4 regions of the Citricoccus alkalitolerans genome follow, and region 4 is predicted to be linked to each of the others. Evidence: predicted binding sites of a transcription regulator. Region 4 holds the regulator's gene; each other region holds the start of a gene.
The links. Region 4 encodes LexA, which represses DNA repair genes until DNA is damaged. Its sites were predicted from a motif close to TCGAACANNTGTTCGA; they were not measured.

Region 1 (3,503 bases), 430 kb from region 4:
ATGAGGGATTGCGGCAGACTGAAGCCATGTGTGGACGGTATGTGATGGCCAGGGCCATCGGAGACCTGGTGGCGGACTCGGGTGCGGACGTCGACGAGGAACTGGTGTTGCCACCGAATTGGAATGTGGCGCCCACCGATGACGTGGCCGTGGTGCTGGAACGTGCCGTGCCGACGTCGGGCTCCGAGGCTGGAACGCGCCGGGAGATCCACGTGGCCCGGTGGGGCCTGGTCCCGCCGTGGGCCAAGGACCTGTCCGTCGGCTCGAGAGCTTTCAACGCGCGGTCTGAATCCGTCACGGAGAAGCCGACGTTCCGCTCCGCGGTGAAGGCCCGCCGCTGTGCCGTCCCCGTGGACGGCTATTACGAATGGCTCAAGCCGGACATGGGCGCACCCAAGTCTGCGAAGAAGCGTCCCTTCTACGTCCACTCCGCAGACGGCTCGCCGACCTACTTCGCGGGACTCTACGAGTGGTGGAGGGACGAATCCATGCCGGAGGGTGATCCGGGACGGTGGCTGCTGAGCTGCACCATCCTCACGGGGCCCTCGCCGGACGCCGCTGATCTCGAGTCGGCCCGGAGGGGCGGTGTGAACCAGGCGGGGCTCGGCATCCTGGAGCAGCTGGGTGGACTGCACGACCGGCTCCCGCTGCCCCTGGACCGAGACTCCCTGGACGCCTGGCTGGACCCCGTGAAGCTCCCATCCGCGGAGGCGGCCGAGGCTCTGGTGGCTCAGGTGCGCGAGCAGGCCTATCGGACCGCGTCCGCCTGGACTCTTGATGAGGTGGGCACTGCTGTCGGCAACGTCCGCAATAATGGTCCGGAGCTCATCGAACCCCTGGAATCCCTGCTCTGACGGCTTTGATGTTCCGGCTCTAGCCAGGCTCCGTTCTACATCCGCCGGGCCCATGTCAGCCCCGGATTCGGGCACTGACCCCGCCCCGGATCCCTATCGTGTCCGGGCTCTGCCCTAGCCTCATTCTTGGTTTTAGAACACATGTTCGAATACCATGGTGGGGTGCGGCCGGTCCTTCCCGTCGGCCGTTTCACTTCCCACCGCCCCACCGGACAGCCCCGGTTTCGGGTCCGCCGTTCCTTCCCAGACGGCAGGGCACGACGCCGGCCCGGGCTGCTTCCGGACGAACCCGCCGGCCACGTGCCGGAGGGCGGAAGAACGGCATGAGAAGTCACGACGAGAACAGGGCAGGAATCACGTCCCATGGGAATCTTCACTCAATCGGTCGCCGTTGGATGCACCACGGCAGGGGCGCCGGAGCGCCTGGAATGGAACGGCCGTATCTACGCACTGGCGGCCGAGCCGGTGCGCTGGTACGAGCGGCGCAAGTGGTGGACCGAGGAACGCCGGGCAGAGCGGGGCCGTGGTGCCGGTCTGGTGGACCACGAGGTCTGGCGGGTCCAGGTGCGCCTGGAGAAGGCACGCAACGCACCCTTGCTGACCTTGGATCTCTCCCACCATGTCGACTCCGGCCGCTGGCGGTTGGTCCGCATCCATGACGGCGCCGCCGTGCGCCTCAAGGAGAGTGCTTGATGGGCGCTACCCCGGGCTTTCCGCATCTGCACGTGGCCAGTGCCTTCAGTTCCCATTACGGGGTGTCCTGGCCCGCTGAGCTGGCTACAGCCGCCGCCGCGGACGGCGCGGAGGTGCTGGCCTGCACTGACCGGGACGGGCTCTACGGCACGGTCAAGCATGTCAGCGCCTGCCTGGAGCAGGGGCTGGACCCGGTGATCGGGGTGGACCTCGCGGTGACCTGGGGCAAGCAACGGTCGAATCCCGCTGGCCGGGTGGTCGTGCTGGCCCGAGGCGGCACACAGGGCACGGGATACCGAGCGCTGGTCCGACTCATCTCGGCAGCGCATGCCCACACCACGGGTGGCTCTGCCGGGGGAACGCCGTACGTCACGATGGCCGAACTGGCTGAGTGGTCCGCCGGCAGGCACCACGGTGCCCCGCCGGAACTGTTCGTGCTGCTGGGGCCGGGATCCGACGTCGGACGGCTGATGGCCGCGCGTAAGTACACGGCCGGCCGGGCGCTGTTGCGCCAGTGGAAGGCCGCACTGCCCACCGGATCCCTGCGGGTGGAGGTGGTCTGCCATCTCTCTGCGCCGGGGGAGAAGCTGTCAGCCGCCCACGCCGTGAAGATGTTGCGTGCCGCCCGGGAGGTCAAGGTGCCAGCGGTGCTGACCAACGCGGTGCGCTATGCGACCCCGGACGGGGCCGCCACCGCGGACGTCCTGGACGCCGCCCGGGCCCTGAGCTCCCTCGAGGCCCTCACCGACCTGCAGCCCAACGGGCAGGGCTGGCTGAAGCCCGCGGAGTCCATGCACCGGATCGCCCTGGAGATCTGCGAGGCGGCGGGGTCCGGGACGGACGGGCGGGCCGGCGGCAGTGCTGAGGGGGTCACGGCCCTGTTGGATGACACCTATGCCCTGGCCGATGTCTGCCGCATGGACCCCGGTCCGGACCTGGGCTGGAGGCAGCCCACCGTACCGGAGGCCTCGGTCATCGGGATCACCGGGGACCCGGTCAGCGAACTGTGGAACCGCACTCTCGACAGGGTCGGCGACCGCTTTCCGGACCTCTATACCGGCACCCGTTTTGCGTCGTCGACAGCAGGCCAGGACCTGGAGAAGCGGTTGGAACATGAGCTGGGCATCATCAACCGGCTCGGCTTCGCCAGCTACTTCCTGACCGTGGCCGAGGTGGTGGAGATGATCGAGAAGATGGGAGTGCGGGTCTCGGCACGTGGATCCGGGGCCTCGTCGTTGGTCAATTACCTGTTGCGGATCTCAAACGTGGACCCCATGCAGCACGAGCTGATCTTTGAACGTTTCCTCTCCAACGACCGCTCGACCCTGCCGGACATCGACATCGACGTGGAATCGGCCCGCCGGCACGATGTCTACCATGCGATGTTCGAGCGTTTCGGGGCTGAACGCACCACGCTCATGAGCATGCAGAACGGTTACCGCGCCCGAGGAGCGGTGCGTGACGCCGGGATGGCACTCGGCATGGAACCGGGGCAGGTGGACACGATCGCCAAACAACTGTGGCGGTTCTCGGCATCGAGCTTCCGCGAGGCCATGGACCGGATGCCGGAGTTGCGCGGTTTCGCGGAACAGGTCGAGTCAGGCCGGGCCGCCGGACAAGAGCAATTGGACCTGCTGGTGGACCTCACCGAGCGACTGGACCGGCTGCCACGGCACATCGCCATGCACCCGTGCGGGGTGATCCTCGGAGACACCACCCTGCTGGACCGGACGCCGCTGCAGCCCTCCGGGATCAACCTGCCGATGAGTCAGTTCGACAAGCACGACATGGACCCCATGGGCATGCTCAAGCTCGACGTGCTCGGAGTGAGGATGCAGTCGACCATCGCCTACACGCTGGCCGAGATCGAGCGGACCACGGGGAGGACGGTGGACCTCGAGCAGGTGCCCCTCGACGACGAGTCGACCTTCGAACTGATCCGGACCACGCATACCC
Region 2 (3,503 bases), 130 kb from region 4:
CTCGCACCACGGCGCGGGCATCGTGCAGCCTGGTGACGCGCATCCGCCGTCGCGGGCCGTGATGGCCCGGCGGAGCCGATGGGGAAAGAGCCGTTGTGTGCGCCCCACGTCCAGGACCTGCCCAGCGCCGCCCATGACTACGGGCAAGATGTCTGCGTCACAGGCGAGGGTGCGGATGGTGCTGGGACTGATGGGGCCGGTGAACGCCGCCTCCGATCTGAAGGTGCCCACGTCGAGAGCGGTGACGGGAAGGACATCAGCCTTGTCGGTTTCGAAACTCGGTGGGCGTGGAGGTCCTGTAGACGTGGACGCCGTCGAGGTTCTGTCCGGGGAAGCCTGGCCGCGTACGACCTGACCGATGAGTGTCTCGTAGTCGATGGTCACCATGACCAGAGGACGGTTCCCGCCGGACGACGGCAGGCCGTTGTCTTCGACCAATGCCAATGCGCCCATGAGGGCAGAAGTCAGGCCGTCCAATTGGCGCTGGTGACGGGAGCGGCGGTCGACGGACACGACGCCAGCATCTGGCCAGAGCCCTGTTCCAATCGAGAAATCCGGGACAGGTTCCTGCGTGGGCGACGTCGAGCTGTGGGTGGCCTCGCCACCGCCCTGAGCACCAGTGTTCTGCGCGCCAGCCTGGACTCTTTCGTCGTACATACCTTCTATCTGAGCGCGCGGATTGGTCGCGGCTCCGGCGATGGTGCTGAGGACCTCGTGCTGGAGGTCGTTCGCGGCGATCTTCCACAGGTGGAAGCCCCGTCGTCTGCCTCGGTAGGAAAGCCCCTGCTGGACGGAGGGGACGGCGTCGGAAGGTTCTGCCCCATCCGGGTTGAGCGCGTGTTGCGCCCACTGACGCCAGCGGGCGCAGGCGTGGCGCATCAACTCCGGGTCCAGGACGGTGGCCTGGGCCGTCAGGGTCTCCTCGCCCCGGGACAGCCAATCCGCTGCCAAGGAGGGGTCCGCGCTGGCCGCCTCTGCATCCCTTCTCGTCTGGTCCAGGGTCGTGGAGATCAGGTCGAGAGTGCACGGGTCGAGATGCCCTCGCAGGAAGGCCTCTGCCAGGACGGGGTAGGCGGCACTGCGCTGGTGGCCGCTGATCTCAGGTACTGGCGGCTGGACCCGCTGGGCACGATGGATGCGTTTGCGTGCCTCCGGCCGGGAGATCCGCAAGGTCTTCACCATCCAGTCCGGGGCATCCCGAAACGGCTTGGCCCCACCGGGAATGCCGAGCATCGGCTCCCGGAGGGAGCCCTCATCCATGGCCTGGGCGGCATGACCGGCCAATGACGTATGTACAGCAGTCAGAAGACGGCCCAGATCTTCAACCCTACGGTGGATGACGGGTAACGAACCGGACGCGAAGGTCTCTGGTGCTGCCACGAAGTCGCGTCCGTGGGGGGACTCTCCCGGGACAATCGGTGTGAGCGAGATCAGCCCCGACCAGTCTTGGTCAGGAGGTGGAGGGACCACGCGGTCGAAGGCATCGACCGTGGTGGGGCCGGAGAGCCGCTCGGCCAGTAGCTCCAAGGCGTGGCGAGCGACATCAAGGACCTCCGGAGTGGCCCACTCGGCCAATTCGTCCAGGCCATGCGCGGGCGCCTTCTCTTCAGCTGTCATGACTGCGCCCTCCTTCCGTCTGTCGTCGCCCTAGCGCAGCCTTGGCGGCCCTGGGGACCCTGGCGGTCCTATTGGCCTGTCCGATGTGAACGCCACCTTCGAGCCTCCGACCCTTCGTGCTAGTACATATATTCGATCACGGGCAAGGGACGAGATAAGCACTCTCCACCGGAATGTGGACGGCTGAGGGAAAAACCCATGGTGTGAAGTACTGCGTCGGACGAAGCAGACGAAGCGGACGCAGTGGGTGGTGATGATAGTGAGAACAGTGAAATCAGGACTCAGGACCCCGCAGCGGCTCAGGACTCCGCAGCGGGCTCGGATGAGACCGGGGCTGAACCCATCGCCAGTCCCTTCTCGGCCGCGGCCGTGCGGATCGCGTTGATGACGAGTTCAAGCGATGGACGGCGTGTGGGGGAGGCCCGATAGGCGATGGAGACCGTCCTCATCACCGGTTCCTCCAAGGCGATGATGTCCACTCCGTCTGGGATCAGCTCCAGCGCGAGATCGGACACCAGTGTCACCCCGAGCCCGCCTGCGGCCATGGCCAGGGCTGTCGGCTGTTCGGCGACCGTGTGGACGATCCTCGGGTCGAAGCCCTTCTGACGGCAGGCGATGCGGACCGCAAGGCCGAAGTGGTCGCTCTCCCGGGCCAGAATCCACGGATAGTCGGCCAGCTGCGCCAGCCGCACCGTCCCGGAGGGGATCATCCCGGCGGGCACGGCGGCGTGGAGCCGCTCCACGGCGATGATCGTCCGGGTCAGGTTGGGTTCCCAGGCCACCGGCGTCACCGAGTAGTCGATGACGAAGGAGAAATCCAAGGTGCCGTCCTTGACCGCTCCCGCCGTCTGCTCGGGATCCAACTCCACGGTGCGGACCTCGATTCCGGGATACCGCACCGCCAGACTGGACAAGGCCTGCGGCACGAGACTGGACGCCACGGACGCCCAGACTCCCGCGGTGAGGCGCGCCGTCACCCCGTTCTGAGCCTGCTCCAGGGCCATTGTCGCCCGGTCCACTGAGCCGAGGATCTGCTCGGCATGCTCGGCGAGGACGAGCCCCAGATTGGTGAGCAGCAGCCGGCGACCGTGCCGCTCCACGAGCCGGGCGCCGACGTCGCGCTCCAGCTGGGCCAACTGCTGGGAGACGCCGGAAGGGCTGTAGTGCAGGGCGGCCGCCACGGCGGTCACGGTGCCGCGAAGATGCAACTCCCGCAGCATCCTCAGCCGACGCAACGACAACTCCATGCGCGTCAGCATAGGGGTGGGCCTCTATCGCGGGGGATACCTTGTAGTCCCAGTACACGGCATCGTGCAGGAACCGGCGATAGACGCCAACGGCAACCCCCTCCACGCTGGGAGTACGAGCCGGAGCCGATCCGGCTGGAACCGAATATTCACCGAAGCACGCACCGGAGCACACGCCGGGGGCGAACCGCTGCGGGACCGACCGTGAACTCGATGGAGGTGGCGGGCATGACCCTGATCCAGAACCCTGATGGCAACCGCACGCACTACGGCACGAGTGGATCGGCACGCAGTACCCGGCCGGGAACCCTGCCCGGCATCAGGCCAGAGGCCCTGCCTGGGAACCCGCCGGGGGAGCCGTTCACGCGTCCAGACCCCTTCGACCGTCCACCGGAGCGGGAGATCGCATGGACCGATCCGGTCACCGGCTCCCGTGGATGGCTCATGGTGCACACCTTGGTCGGGGGCATGGCCACAGGAGGCACCCGCATGCGAGCCGGCTGCACCCGGGACGAAGTCGCCGACCTGGCACGCTGCATGGCCACCAAGACCGCGGCATTCGGTCTGCCCGTCGGCGGGGCCAAGGCAGGAATCGACTGCGATCCGCGGGATCCGGCCGCGCTAGGGGTCCTGGAGCGG
Region 3 (3,503 bases), on a different contig from region 4:
AGCCATCAGCAGCCACCGATGCAAGTTGGCCTGGCCCCTGCCCTGGTAGAACAACCCTTGAGCTGCGTTGGCCTGGGCTTCCGTCGGTTCCAGACCATCCGGGTTGACCAACGCATCGAAGCGCTGGCGCCAGTGCGAGCAGACCTTTCTCACGGTTTCAGGATCTGACTGGCAGGCATGTCCGACGAGGATCCGCTCCCCTTCCGTGACCAGGTCGTGGACGAGGTCTGGATCGGCACCGGCCAGCCCAGCATCCCGGACAGCCTCAGCCAGGGTTGCCGCCACGGTGTCCACCGAGGCCGAATCCATGGTGGCCTCAGCCACAGCCCGAGCTAGTTCCGGCATTTTCGGAGGGACCACGGCATCGGGTTGCAAGCTGGTCGGGTCGTGGCTGGCCAGCACACACAGCGCCCGCGTCACTCTCTTCTTCGCCTCGACCCGGTGGATGCGCAAGGTCTGCCGGAGATAGTCCGCGCCATTGGGGTACGCAGTCTTGCCCTCCGGTATCCCCAACACTTCACGCCGGGTGGCGTGGAGGTCGAAGACCCGATCCGTATGCCCTGCCAATCCGGTCCGAGCTGAATCGAGCCACCGGGACAGTTCCTCCACCTGAGCCAGAACGATCGGCAAGGACGCCACCGTTGCCTGGCCCTGATGGATGTCAGTACCGGAATCGGTCGCCGTCTCGCCGGGTGTCTCATCGGCACCGTGGACATCCTCGCCGGGTTCCTGATCGGCAACATGGGCATAGAGGCCCCACTGCGCCGACCGATCCACCTCCGGCTCGGCAGCGAAGCGGTCGAGGTACCCCAGCAGGCCACGGTCAGCGGCCCGTACCGCCACCTCCTCCACCAGCACGCCGGCGGCTGCCAGGAGTTCGGTCAGGTCCAGAGAGGACGCGCCGTCCTGATCGATCAACACCGTCCTTGCCACCCCCGTTTGTCCCCAAGCCGGTCCTGCTCATCCATGTCATGCCCGCCGTCCATGTCATGCCCACCATCCATGTCATGCCCGATGACGATTCGTAGGCTTCTCGACAGGTGAGAGACCGTCGATCGATGCCCATCGGATTGACTAGTACACCCATTCGATCACAGTGCCCGGATGTGGTCAGAGGCCTCACCCTTCCCTTGCGGACAACACTCCGAGCAGGGGAGGCCTGTGCAGGAGGCGGCCGCCGCACAGCGACGCCGGCAAGTGGGCGGCAAGCCGTCGGCCACCCCAAGACCACCGCAACGAGTCCGGAAAACCTGGTGGCGCCGGCGTCGGGAAGACGTAGAGTGACGATGGAAGGCTGAGACCCCGCATCAGGGGAAGGAGTCACCGTGAGACACCACCAGTCCTCACGTTACGGCCGCTACGACGGCGGCCCCGATCCACTCGCACCGCCGATCGACCTCTCCGAGGCACTCGACGCCGTGGCCGATGACGTCATGGCCGGATACTCCCCCGCGCAGGCCCTGCGCGAGTTCCTGCGCCGCGGCGGGCGGACGATGGCCGGTCTGGACGAACTCGCCGGCCGCGTCCAGCAGAAGCGTCGGGACCTGCTCAACCGGCACCGCCTGGACGGCACCCTCCAGGAGGCGAAGAAACTGCTGGACGAAGCCGTACTCGAGGAGCGCAAACAGCTGGCCCGCGACATCCGGATGGACGACACCGACCGGGCGTTCCGGGAGATGCAGTTGCAGAACCTCCCTGCCTCCACTGCCGCCGCCGTCACGGAATTGGCTGACTATGACTGGCAGTCGGACACCGCGCGCCGCGCCTTCGAGGAGATCAAGGACCTGCTCGGCCGCGAGCTACTCGACCAGCGGTTCGCCGGCATGAAGAACGCGCTGGAGAATGCCACCGAGCAGGACCGGACGGCCATCGCCGCCATGCTCCGGGACCTCAACGATCTGCTGGACAAGCATGCCCGAGGCGAGGACACCCCCGAGGACTTCCGAAACTTCATGGCCCAGCACGGTGACCAGTTCCCAGAAGATCCGAAAGACATTGACGAGCTGATCGACGCCCTCGCCGAGCGCTCCGCGGCGGCCCAACGCATGCTCCGCTCCATGTCCCCAGAGCAGCGTGAAGAACTGATGGCCCTGTCTGCACAGGCCTTCGGATCGGCGGACCTCCTGGACCAGCTGAACCGTCTCGACGCCAATCTCCAAGGCCTGCGCCCCGGCGAGGACTGGACCGGTGCCGAACAGTTCGACGGCGACCAGGGGCTCGGCCTCGGAGACGGAACCGGGGTCTTCCAAGACCTGGCCGAACTCGATCAGCTCAGCGACCAGCTTTCCCAGTCCGCTCCTGGTTCCACCTTGTCAGACGTGGATGTGGACCGCCTGTCCCGCCAGCTCGGGGACGAGGCCGCCGCCGATGCCAGGACTCTCGAACGACTCGAGAAGGCCCTCAGGGACAGTGGCTTGCTGCAACGCGGCACCGACGGTGACGTGAGACTCTCCCCGAAGGCGGTTCGCAAACTCGGCACCACCCTGCTCAAGGACGCCGCGGGCCGCCTCTCGGGCCGGCAGGGCCAGCGCGATACCCGACTGGCCGGGGCTGCCGGCGAACTCACCGGATCGAGCAGGGCGTGGCAGTACGGGGATGTCGAGCCCTGGGACGTCACCCAGACCGTCACCAACGCGATCAGCCGCATGGTCGCCGAGGGCAGGAATCCCCGGACCGGTCTGCGGATCGAGGTGGCCGACGTCGAGGTCCAGGAGACCGAGGCCCGCACCCAGGCCGCCGTGGCACTCCTGGTGGACACCTCCTTCTCGATGGCGGCCGAGGGGCGCTGGGTGCCCATGAAGCGCACCGCGCTGGCCCTGCACCACCTCGTCGCGACCCGCTTCCGCGGCGACCAGCTGCAACTCGTGCAGTTCGGCCGCTACGCCCAGCGAGTGGACATCGACGAGCTCACCGCCCTGCCGCCCATGCGCGAACAGGGCACCAATCTGCACCACGGGCTGATGCTCGCCACCCGATTCTTCCGCCAGCACCCCACCTTGCAGCCGGTGCTCCTCGTCGTCACCGACGGCGAACCGACCGCGCATCTCCTGCACCACGGCGGTTCCGGCCCCGAGGCCTGGTTCTCCTACCCGCCCGACCGCGAAACGTTGCGCGCCACCATCGCCGAACTCGACCGCGTCGGCCGGCTCGGTGCTGAGACCACCTTCTTCCGGTTGGGATCCGACCCGGGGCTGGTGGACTTCCTCGCCGCCATGGCCCGCCGGGTGGACGGCCGCGTGGTGGCACCGGAGACGGAAGACCTGGGTGCCGCCGTCGTGGGCGAATTCCTCCGCACGCGCTCGCATCCCTCAGACCGGTCTGGTCCAGACTGGAGGGACTGACTGAGTCACCGGGCGGCGAGCGGACTGCCTGGCTGCCAGGCTGGCACCCCACCCCGACCCCCGCCCGTGCCCTGCGGCACCGAAGGGCTTCCAGGGACTCGGGTCGTGTTGAATGGGCGGATGCACATCGTCCTGGGCCCGGCCCCCGATCCGGCACCCGGC
Region 4 (3,503 bases):
CATGAGCCTGTGGCAGGGTGTGGACGTGCCCGGCGAGTCCTGCCGGCTGGTGGTCATCGACCGCATCCCGTTCCCGCGACCAGACGATCCTCTCTCCACGGCGCGGTCCAGGGACATCAGCCGCCATGGCGGCAATGGTTTCATGGCGGTCTCCGCCTCCCATGCGGCAGTCCGCCTGGCGCAGGGCGCCGGCCGGCTCATCAGGACTGCGACGGACCGCGGTGTCGTGGCTGTCCTCGACTCGAGGCTGGCGACGGAACGGTATGGGTCATTCCTGCGCTCGACCCTGCCGGATTTCTGGCCCACGGCCGATCCCTCGGTGGTCCGCGGCGTGCTGGAACGGCTCCGTCCCGGTGACTAGCGGATCAGGATCTCTAGCGCGTCGACCGTGCGAATAGCCCGCCATTCGAGGCCGGGGGCTGGGCTCCAGGCAGGCCAGTCCACGGACCATCCGCCGTCGGGGTCCTGGGCGGAAGCCAGCCACCGTCGGTCCCGTGACATCACGGCTGCCGGAACGAGCCTGCCGGGAAGGTCGGAGGGGAAGGGAACGGTCCACGGATCATGGACCAGGTCGACCGCGTGGATCCGTTCGTCCTCCGCGCCACCCTCCACGGGGAGCGAGCCCTCGGCAGACAGCCGTTCACGGAGGGATGCCAGGACCGAGCTGTCGGCCGGTTCCGGGGGAAGGCTGTCCGCGGCAAGGAACCTCAGGGCGTACTTGATCTCATAGGCGGGAAGGTCACCGACAGTCGAGGCCCGGGCCAGTCGGAGGCGGCACCAGTCCGAGGCAGCCTCGGCCCAGCCGCCCGAGAACCCCGTCAGCAGGGCCGCGGCGGCGAAGCCATACGTGAGGTGCGAACCGCCCGGAACCGGGTGGACCCACGGTGCATGGGGCCACTCGAGGGAGGCCTCGGTGACGAACGGTACGGAACCGTCTAGCCCGGAGGTCGAGGCCACCCATTCCAGTCCAGAGCGCACCCAGGGATGCTCGGCGAGATCCCAACCGGCCAAGAGGTCCAGGGCCGTCAGCGTGGAGAGCGCCTCACTCTTCGGTGACCGAACGTCAGGTTCAAGGCCATGACCGAATCCCCCGTCCGGATTGCGGTACGCCTCCAGGGCGGCCAGGACACCCTCAGTGCCGCCGCCGTGGAGCATCAGGTCCACCCGGCGGCGTTCGAGCAACCGCCCGTGGGTGTAGACGAACTCCTCGGCATCCGCCACGCGGACGCCTGGCGGCAGAGGCCGATGGTTCATGGGCTCAGAGCGCCCGGAGTACCGTGACGACCTTACCCATGACCGTCGCCGCATCGCCGAGTATGGGCTCATACGCAGAATTCTGCGGTAGCAGCCACGTGTGGCCATCTCGCTGCCGAAAGGTCTTCACCGTGGCCTCGTCGTCCAGGAGAGCGGCGACGATGTCCCCATTCTGTGCGTTGTTCTGCTGGCGTACGACCACCCAGTCGCCGTCGCAGATGGCGGCATCGACCATGGAATCCCCGGAGACCTTCAGCATGAACAGCTCGCCCTCACCGGTCAGCTGGCGCGGCAGTGTCATGACATCCTCGACCTGCTGGTCGGCGAGGATCGGCCCACCGGCGGCGATCCTGCCCACCAGCGGAACCGGTACGGCATCACCGTCCGAGGCCCCCGTGTGCAGCGTCCTCACCGACCCCACCGGCGTGGCGGCTGATTCGGGGGCCGTGGCGTCCGACTCCGACACGAGGGCCCGGCCGTTCTCGTCCAACAGCACCTCCATGGCGCGCGGGCGGCCCGGATCCTTGCGGAGATACCCCAGCTTCTCGAGCTGGCCCAGTTGATGGGTGACCGATGAGAGCGAGGCCAGGCCCGCGGCGTCCCCGATTTCCCGCATGGACGGCGGATAACCGTGCGCGGCGATCGCAGAGCGGATGGATCCGAGGATGATCCGCTGACGATCAGTGAGGGGCCGGACGCTGGGATCGCGGTGCAGGTCCTGGGCTGGAGGGGGAATCCGGGGGGCCATTCGACCATCCGTTCTTATCGTGTCCGTCGGTCTTGGTGAGATGTCTCGTGCTGGGTCGCTGGGTCTGACGGTACCGGAGTCACAGCCTTGATTCAAAGATATGTTCGAAGTTTTCTTGGCATGGTTCGAACAGGCGTGCTAGACATGATGTCGAAGCAGTCGAACACACGTTCTAGATGGCCCGGGGGTCCGGGAGGAGAGGCAGAAGAGCATGAGTACTGCAGCATCGGTCAACACCCGCGCAGCCGGCTCCGCCGGATTCCACCTGAACCGCCGTGGTCGTTTCCTCTTCGTGGGGTTTCCCGTCATTGTCCTGGCGATCCTCGCCGCAGCGGCCGCTGTCTTCTTCGGCGCGCACGGGATGGCACCGGCGGCTGCGTCGGATGACGAGCCGGTGGCCGCCGTCGAGTCCATCACGGTTAACTACGGCGACACCCTGTGGGACATCGCCGGACGCACCGCTCCAGACTCGCCCCGCAATGAGGCCATCCTGCGCATCGGCGCACTGAATGACCTCGACGGTGGCGATCTGCAGCCCGGTCAGGTGTTGTTCGTGCCGGCCGGGGGCTGAATCCCCGCTGGCCCCCGCAGGGGGTGCCGGGGGCTCGACTCTCTCCAGCCGGACGGTAGGATGGCCTGGGTTCGTAGTGGGGCGGATCCATTGCCGATGACGGGGCACTCATGGGGAACAAGCGCAGGCAGATCAAGTCTGTGGCGACCCCGGTGGCCTTCTCAGCCATTGGTGCCCTCGTGGCCACCGGAGCCTTCCTCTATCCCGGTTTCGACACGGCTGACCTCGAACTGCATGATTCAGGGATCTGGGTCACCCACAACAGCGGGGGATACGTCGGCCACCTGAACCACGAGTCCAGCATCCTGGACGGTGGTTTCCGGCCCCCGATGGAGGACGTCGAACTCCACCAGGCGGATGCCACTGCCCTCATGCTGGATCCGGCCTCCGGCACCTTGACGTCCATTGACACGACGTCCATGGTCGCCGGCGACCAGATCATGCTTCCGGCCGCCCAGGGCTTCGCGCTCGGAGCGGGCGTTATCTCAGCCAGCAACCCCTCGGAGGGGGCTGTCTACGCGGGGACGGTGGACCCATCGCCACAGATTTCACCGGATGAACCGCTGTACGAGGCCGAGGGGGCCGTGACGTCGACGACGACGGTGGAGGGTGAGGTGTTCGTGGCTGACCTCGGCCAAGGCACCGTGATTCGCTTCGGGGCCGGCGACGAGCAACCCGGCGCACTGGTGGAGACCGGCCGGGACGGCGTCGAAGGGCTGGCCGGAATGCAGGAACCACAAATGGTGGCCGTGGGTGAGGTTCCCGTGGTGGTGGATCCCGCTTCCGGCACCCTGTCCTGGCCCGGCCACTCCGTTCAGGATGAGCGCCTGGTGGGTGCGGTGCCGCAGCCGTCCGGCCCCGAGGCGGACCGGATTGCCTTGTCCACGGAGTGGGATCTGCTCACCGTGGGACTGTCCAGCGGTGAGGTCC

Region 1: ABD134_RS03830 (DUF6504 family protein) is a predicted target of LexA. The motif match lies at 988-1,003, and genes of this name have one in related genera.
Region 2: ABD134_RS02510 (HNH endonuclease signature motif containing protein) is a predicted target of LexA. The motif match lies at 1,738-1,753, and genes of this name have one in related genera.
Region 3: ABD134_RS14120 (HNH endonuclease signature motif containing protein) is a predicted target of LexA. The motif match lies at 1,076-1,091, and genes of this name have one in related genera.

The regions. Positions count from the first base shown of each region.
Region 1 covers NZ_BAAALH010000001.1:856,075-859,577, forward strand. The annotation lists gene ABD134_RS03825 (SOS response-associated peptidase) at 27-854, shown strand; gene ABD134_RS03830 (DUF6504 family protein) at 1,218-1,547, shown strand; gene ABD134_RS03835 (DNA polymerase III subunit alpha) at 1,547-3,503, shown strand, end outside.
Region 2 covers NZ_BAAALH010000001.1:559,757-563,259, forward strand. The annotation lists gene ABD134_RS02510 (HNH endonuclease signature motif containing protein) at 1-1,617, opposite strand, end outside; gene ABD134_RS02515 (LysR family transcriptional regulator) at 1,917-2,864, opposite strand; gene ABD134_RS02520 (Glu/Leu/Phe/Val dehydrogenase dimerization domain-containing protein) at 3,093-3,503, shown strand, end outside.
Region 3 covers NZ_BAAALH010000002.1:1,785,274-1,788,776, reverse strand. The annotation lists gene ABD134_RS14120 (HNH endonuclease signature motif containing protein) at 1-918, opposite strand, end outside; gene ABD134_RS14115 (vWA domain-containing protein) at 1,326-3,341, shown strand; gene ABD134_RS14110 (bifunctional 3'-5' exonuclease/DNA polymerase) at 3,462-3,503, shown strand, end outside.
Region 4 covers NZ_BAAALH010000001.1:425,007-428,509, forward strand. The annotation lists gene ABD134_RS01870 (ATP-dependent DNA helicase) at 1-361, shown strand, start outside; gene ABD134_RS01875 (hypothetical protein) at 358-1,254, opposite strand; gene lexA (transcriptional repressor LexA) at 1,259-2,002, opposite strand; gene ABD134_RS01885 (LysM peptidoglycan-binding domain-containing protein) at 2,214-2,573, shown strand; gene ABD134_RS01890 (Ig-like domain-containing protein) at 2,684-3,503, shown strand, end outside.